2 regions of the Rhizobium sp. NFR12 genome follow, and region 2 is predicted to be linked to the other one. Evidence: riboswitches for the same ligand, from Rfam matches in the RefSeq annotation. Region 2 holds a riboswitch; the other holds the start of a gene.
What was found. A riboswitch is a leader RNA that binds a small molecule or an ion and turns the genes downstream of it on or off. The one in region 2 is predicted to bind cobalamin.
Positions count from the first base shown of each region.

Region 1: it holds a riboswitch for cobalamin, as region 2 does, so the genes downstream of both, BLW69_RS03830 (ABC transporter substrate-binding protein) here and BLW69_RS21835 (DUF1636 family protein) in region 2, are expected to answer to the same signal.

Region 1 is NZ_FNWM01000001.1:800,647-804,054, reverse strand. It holds gene BLW69_RS03835 (FecCD family ABC transporter permease) at 1-168, opposite strand, end outside; gene BLW69_RS03830 (ABC transporter substrate-binding protein) at 249-1,256, opposite strand; cobalamin riboswitch at 1,386-1,581, opposite strand; gene ftsZ (cell division protein FtsZ) at 1,875-2,870, shown strand; gene BLW69_RS03820 (GcvT family protein) at 2,946-3,408, opposite strand, start outside.
Region 2 is NZ_FNWM01000008.1:16,470-19,877, reverse strand. It holds gene cobN (cobaltochelatase subunit CobN) at 1-228, opposite strand, end outside; gene cobW (cobalamin biosynthesis protein CobW) at 250-1,287, opposite strand; gene BLW69_RS21835 (DUF1636 family protein) at 1,284-1,709, opposite strand; cobalamin riboswitch at 1,814-2,040, opposite strand; cobalamin riboswitch at 2,099-2,300, shown strand; gene BLW69_RS21830 (CbtB domain-containing protein) at 2,337-2,513, shown strand; gene BLW69_RS21825 (CbtA family protein) at 2,528-3,298, shown strand; gene cobO (cob(I)yrinic acid a,c-diamide adenosyltransferase) at 3,295-3,408, shown strand, end outside.

The DNA of each region.
Region 1 (3,408 bases), on a different contig from region 2:
CACGGCCGTAAAGCCGAGCCGGTTTGTCACCGCAGCGATCGTCGTCTCCATGGGAATGGTCATTTCGCCGATCGCCACGCCGGCAACGATGGCGACGAGAAGCGCGGCGAGAACGAGGAACACGCCCGCGGCACCCAGTACCCAGCGTCCAGTGCAGGATCGCCTCACGTTAGACGCCCGAACTGATCGGGTGCAGCCGCCATCTCGTCGAAATCAGCAATAGGGAAAGACGTCATCACCCGCCGCGCCTAATTCGCGAGGCCGAAGGACTGGATGCCCCGGGCGAGTGTCTCGATGCCCTCGATCGTGCGGATCGTTGGGTTCATTGACTGCGCGTCCATCATCACGAAACGCTTCTTTCTCACCGCATCCAGCTGGCTGACAACAGGATCGGTTTCGAGGAACTTGATCTTCACAGCCGGATCATCCGCGGCATAGCGGCGACGGTCCATGGTGGCGATGACGATGACGGAGGGGTTGGCCTCAGCAATCGTTTCCCAGCCAACCAGCGGCCATTCTTCTTCCGTCGTCACCACATTGCGGGCACCGATCGTGTTGAGAATATAGGCCGGTGCGCTGTTCTTGCCGGCGATAAAGGCATCGCCCTTGGTTTCCTTGCTGGAATACCAGAAGACGATCGGCAGGTTCTTTAGCTCAACACCCTTGATCGATGCCACGGCCGCGGCTTCGCGTCGTTTCAGGTCTTCGATCAGGGCCGTACCCCTGTCCTCGACGTCGAAGATCTTCGAGAGCTCGGTAATCTCGCGGTAGATCAGGTCCATCTTGAACAGTTCGTTGCGAACGCCGTCCCCGCCATCGACATTGGTCTTGGCGACGCAATCGGCGGGCGAGACATAGGTGTTGATGCCGAGATCGGAAAACTGCTCGCGCTTGCCGACGGACCCCATCGGCCCGACATGCCACTCGAACTCGGCAGCAACCAGATCCGGTTCGAGACTGACGACCGATTCAAAGCTCGGGTCGTTGTCGGCAAGCCGTTTGATCTTCGCATCAACTCCGGCATAGGGCAAAAGCACCGGCCCGACCCAGACGGCAGTGCCCGCCACCTTGTCGGCCAACCCGAGCGAATAAAGCACTTCGGTCATGCCCTGACCGATCGAGACGATCTTCTGGGGCGCGTTCTCGAACGTGACGGAGCGACCGCAATTCTCGATCGTCAGCGGGTAGCTGGTCGGTGCGGCAAAGGCGAATGTGGGAAGTGCCGCAACTAAGGCGGCGATAAGCCCTGATTTCATGTCCTGTCCTTTAATGATCGGAAAAAAGGGCAGGACGACTTGAAGCCGCATCGCGGCTCGACGTCAAAATGGCGCACGAGCGCATTGCTTGCGACATAATCATCTCCCTGCCGGAACCCCTCGTCCGGTGTTGGTTGTCCATGCCACGGCAGGTCTCCTGACTTGCGGCTCGAACGCCTTCCATCGCCTTCCCGATCGGATGATCAGTGGTATCGATGGCTGGCTCGCCGCTTACAGTTGCGAGGGCAGTCGCGGACTTGGCCCGAAAGCCTCACCGCATTCCCTTTTCATCTGCGATTGCAGAACCGTAGCGCCCCAACTGATAGGGAACACGCCGGTGCTTGTCCAGAGCGATCCCCGCGCGATCTCTGCCGTTGCCTAGTGTAATAGTATAACATACCAATTTACGCAACGGTCTATTTTGGATTGGTCACGACCTTCGTGAGGCGCTCAATTCAGGGATGCTGTACATTAAATTGCGATGACATCGCCCTCACCCTACTCCTGCCTCTTTGGCCTGACAGCGCTCTGGTCTATGACCTTGCGGACAGATAGCCTGCGGGGCGATTCGCCGTCCTTCTGGTATGGGACGACCGGAAGGAGCTGAAGGAGACGAAGATGACGGATATTAAGAGCGGCTTGACCGAATTGAAACCGCAGATAACCGTGATCGGTGTCGGAGGCGGTGGCGGTAACGCGATCAACAACATGATCACGGAAAATCTCCACGGCGTGGAATTCATCGCCGCCAATACGGATGCCCAGGTTCTGGCGACATCCAAGGCGTCGCGCCGCATCCAGCTGGGTGCGCAGGTGACCGAAGGTCTCGGTGCTGGCTCGCTGCCGGATATCGGCCGCGCGGCCGCCGAAGAATCGATCGACGAGATCATGGATCATCTCGCCGGCTCGCACATGTGTTTCGTCACCGCCGGCATGGGTGGTGGAACCGGAACCGGTGCCGCGCCAGCGATTGCACGCGCAGCGCGCTCTGCCGGCATCCTGACGGTTGCGGTCGTCACAAAACCCTTCTCGTTCGAAGGGCATCGCCGCATGAAGACGGCCAACGAGGGTATCGAAGCCCTGCGTGAAGCCGCCGATACGGTCATCGTCATTCCGAACCAGAACCTGTTTCGCATTGCCGACGCCAAGACCAGCTTCGCCGACGCCTTCATGATCGCGGACCGCGTGCTTTTTTCGGGCGTCAGCTGCATCACCGACCTGATCGTCAAGGAAGGCCTGATCAACCTCGACTTCGCCGACGTGAAATCGGTGATGAAGGGCATGGGTCGTGCGATGATGGGAACCGGCGAGGCATCCGGCGATGGCCGCGCGCTGATCGCCGCCGAAGCCGCAATCGCCAATCCGCTGCTCGACGACATCTCGATGAAGGGCGCCAAGGGCGTGCTCATCTCGATCTCAGGCGGTACCGACATGACACTGTTCGAAGTCGACGAAGCTGCGAGCCGCATCCGTGACGAAGTCGAAGCCGAGGCCGACATCGTCGTCGGCGCGATCTTCGACAAGAACCTCGACGGCAAGTTCCGCGTTTCGGTCGTCGCAACCGGCCTCAACGGCAACCAGCAGGGCTCTTCGTCCCCGACTGCGCAGTACTAAGACCAGTCTCAGCCAATAAAAAAAGCGCTCCGTGGACATCCGCGGAGCGTTTTTTGTTTGTCGGATCCGAAGAAATCAGCTTCTCGGCTTAAGGTTCTCAGGATCGTAGAGCGGCTTGTAACCGACCGCTGCGACTTCCACCGGGAAGGCCTCGTTGAAATAATCCACCGTCAGTTTCCGGCCGACCTGGCAATGCGACCAGGGCAGATAGGCGAGCGCGATGTTCTTGCCGATCGTCGGGCCGTAGGCGATCGAGGTCGTATAGGAACGCCGTCCAAGGTCGTCGATCAGAACCTCGCCCGTGTCAGGATCCATCACCGGCAGCGAGCCGACCGGATAGCGGGCGACACCGGACGCATCGACATTGTCGGTCATCACGAGCGTGCAGAGCATCGCCGGCTGATGGTCGCGGGCCTTGTATTCGAGATGCTTCGCCTTGCCGCGGAAATCGGCTTCCTTGACCTTCGGACGGGCAAGATCCGCTTCGATCAGGTTGTACTGGGTCAGGAGATCGCCGTTCTGCAGGCGCAGGCTCTTT
Region 2 (3,408 bases):
CGCATGGGCAGCGGTCTTTTCCAGCCACAGGTCGACGGACATCGGATGGCGAAGGTCGGAGATATTGGTGAGGCAAAGGCTCGCCTTGCCGTCGCTCCAACCCGCTGCAATGCCGTTCAGGTCGCTGCCGGAAAAAGACAGCACCACCACATCCGCCGGCGACTGGTTGAGGTCGACCGGCTCGATCAGGTCGTCGAGCGACGACGAGGTGGTGGCGAGAATATGCATCCTTTTCCTTCTACAGCCCTCTTATGCCGCCAGCATCTTTTCGATCGCTGCCCGGTCCATGCCCTTTTCGCCGATCACGACGAGCCGGCTCTGGCGGGTCTCGCCGGCACCCCAGGCGCGGTCGAAATAGTGGTTCACGCGCGAACCGACCGCCTGCACCTGAAGGCGCATCGGCTTGTTCGCGACGTCGACAAAACCCTTGATGCGCAGCACGTTTTCCGCTTCCGCCGTGGCGGAAATGCGGGCGGCGAGCTCGTCCGCATCGGCAACGGCTGGAATATCGATGACGAAACTGTCGAAATCGTCGTGATCGTGATCAAGCTCGTCATCGTGATGGGTCTTGCGGTTCTCGATATCGTCCTCGACGGCAAGGCCGAGACCGATCAGCACGCTCGGATCGACGGCGCCGTTTGCGGCGGGCACGATCTTGACCGCGCGCGGCAGATGCGCCTGGACGCGGCCCTTGGCGGCGGCAAGCGATGCCTGGTCGAGAAGGTCCGTCTTGGTCAGCACGATCATGTCGGCGCAGGCGATCTGGTCCTCGAACACTTCCTCGACCGGATCGTCGTGGTCGATCGAGCTGTCCTGGCTGCGCTGCGCTTCCAGCGCTTCGTGATCGTCGGCAACGCGACCTTGCGCAAGCGCTAGACCGTCCACCACCGCAATGACGGCATCCACGGTGACGCGGGCCTTCACATCCGGCCACTGGAAGGCCTGGACGAGCGGCTTCGGCAGGGCAAGGCCGGAGGTTTCGATCAGGATATGATCGACGCGCGGTTCGCGGGCCAGGATCTGGTCGATCGCCGGAACGAAATCGTCGGCGACGGTGCAGCAGATGCAGCCGTTGGCAAGTTCGATAATGTTATCATCTGGGCAGCTTTCGATGCCGCAGCTCTTCAACACGTCGCCATCGATGCCGACATCGCCGAACTCGTTGACGATGATCGCGATGCGCTTGCCCTTGAGGTTTTCGATCAGGTGACGGATCAGCGTCGTCTTGCCGGCACCGAGAAACCCGGTGATCACGGTGCAGGGAACGCGGTCGAATGAAACGCTCATGAAGGCAGGTCCTCGTGGTGCTGGAATGGTGGAATGCGGGCTGTCATGCCCTTGCCGCGAAGGCACATGGGGCGGCCGCGAAGGGGAAGTAGACCGCGCTCGTCGTCAGCCAGCATCATCGCGCCGATCACGATGTCCTCGACTGTGTCGAGCGACAGATGACCAAAGACATAGGACCAGCCGGAGCGATGGTTGAAGGCAGCACTTGGGCCTTTTTCGCAGTTGGCAAGGCAGGTGACGGGTTTGATGGAGAGCGGTTTGCCGGCGGCAGCTTTGCGGAGGGCGTCCATCAGGGGGATGCCCGGGCGCGCCTGGCTATCGGATGCCTCGCGACAATTGGTGCAGACGAAAATCGTCACATCCGGCTCGCCGGCAAGGCCGTCTGCGGCCGCGTCGCGCTCGTCTTTTCGTTCGTCAATCACCATCGTGTCGCACTACCGCCCAAGTCAATAACATCGGGGTGCACGACAGGAAGGCAAGCCTATCCTGCAGAGTGAAAGAAGCTTTTCCGGAGCACCCCGCCCGGAAAGGCACGTTTTCGAACGGCAGGTCTCCTGGCTCGCGGGTCGTCACCATCCGCCTGCCTTCCCGGATTTCTCCAGTGGCCATAGTGGCAGGATGGCTCGCCGCTTACAGTTGCGGGGGCAGCCGCGGCATTGAACCATGGAATCTTAAAGACGATCCCGGGTTCGCACCGCATTCTCTCTTAGCCCCTACCGTTGCCGGCAAGGGACCGTATCGCAGTCACCTAAGCCTTGTCGCAGGGCAGTGTCAATGTTGCAAAGCCGATTGCCCGTCTGGGGAAACCGTCTATAGTGATCACGTCTTTGGTGCCCGAGAGGGCTCATCGAAGGGAATGCGGTGCGACGACATCTTGGCGTCAAACCCGCGGCTGCCCCCGCAACTGTAAGCGGAAAGTCTCTGCCCGATATGCCACTGGAGACATCCGGGAAGGCGGGTCAGAGGCGTTCGATCCGCGAGCCAGGAGACCTGCCGGAGACGATAGGCACAGTGAAAGTCCTCGGGTGGAGGGCAGAAAGACGACGTCCATGGTTACGAACTCTGCTGCCCGTGCAGCCAGCGTTTCCGCATCGAAAATCATTCCTCTCGGCATGACGGCCATACTCGGCCTGTTCATCGTCGGCTTTGTCGGCTTCTCGCATATCGAGGCCGTGCACAATGCGGCCCACGATACGCGCCACTCGCTGGCCTTTCCCTGCCACTAAGAGGAATTTTCCCAATGTCGCTGTTTCGTAACATCGTCCTCACGGCGGTGATCGCAGGGCTTTTGTCCGGGCTCCTGATGACTGTGATGCAAAGCTTTTCGGTCGTGCCGCTTATCATCGCGGCAGAGACGTATGAACATGTCGACAGCAACGGTGCTGGACATAGCCATACTGCGGCTCCGGATCCTGCCGCAGGCACCGCAGCAACAGCCGCCGCCGAGCATGATCACTCCGAAGAGGCATGGTCTCCTGCCAACGGGATCGAGCGCTTTGCCTACACGGCTGCCGCCAATGCACTGTCGGCCATCGGTTTTGCGCTGGTTGCCATCGCCATTGCCGAAGCACTCGGCGGGTTTGGCGGATGGCGTGGCGGGTTGATGTTCGGCATTGCCGGCTTCCTCACCGTCAGCCTCGCACCCGGCCTCGGTCTGCCGCCGGAACTTCCGGGTATGCCCGTCGCCGAACTCGGACCGCGCCAGATCTGGTGGATTGCGACGGCCGTCTGCACTGCCCTGGCACTCGGCCTGCTTGCTTACACCCGTTCCGCCCTTCTTGCGGCTCTGGCGGTCGTCCTGCTGGTTGCTCCGCATATCATCGGTGCACCGCTGCCGCCGACCCATGACACCGCGGTGCCGCTCGACCTGCATGCGCGGTTCGTCAATGCCGTCTACGCGACGAACCTGGTGTTCTGGGCCGTTCTCGGGGCGCTTTCCGGCGTCATTCGCGAGCGTTTTCGTGCCGGTGAGGAAATCTCGACCACGTCCAAGGAGCTTGCAGTCCGTTGAAGGAAATCGATCAGACCACCGAGCAGCGTCACCGCGCCAAGATGGAGAACCGCAAGGCGGTTCAGGATGCCGAAGTCGCGGAGAAGACCGTCGAGAAGGGGCTTCTCATG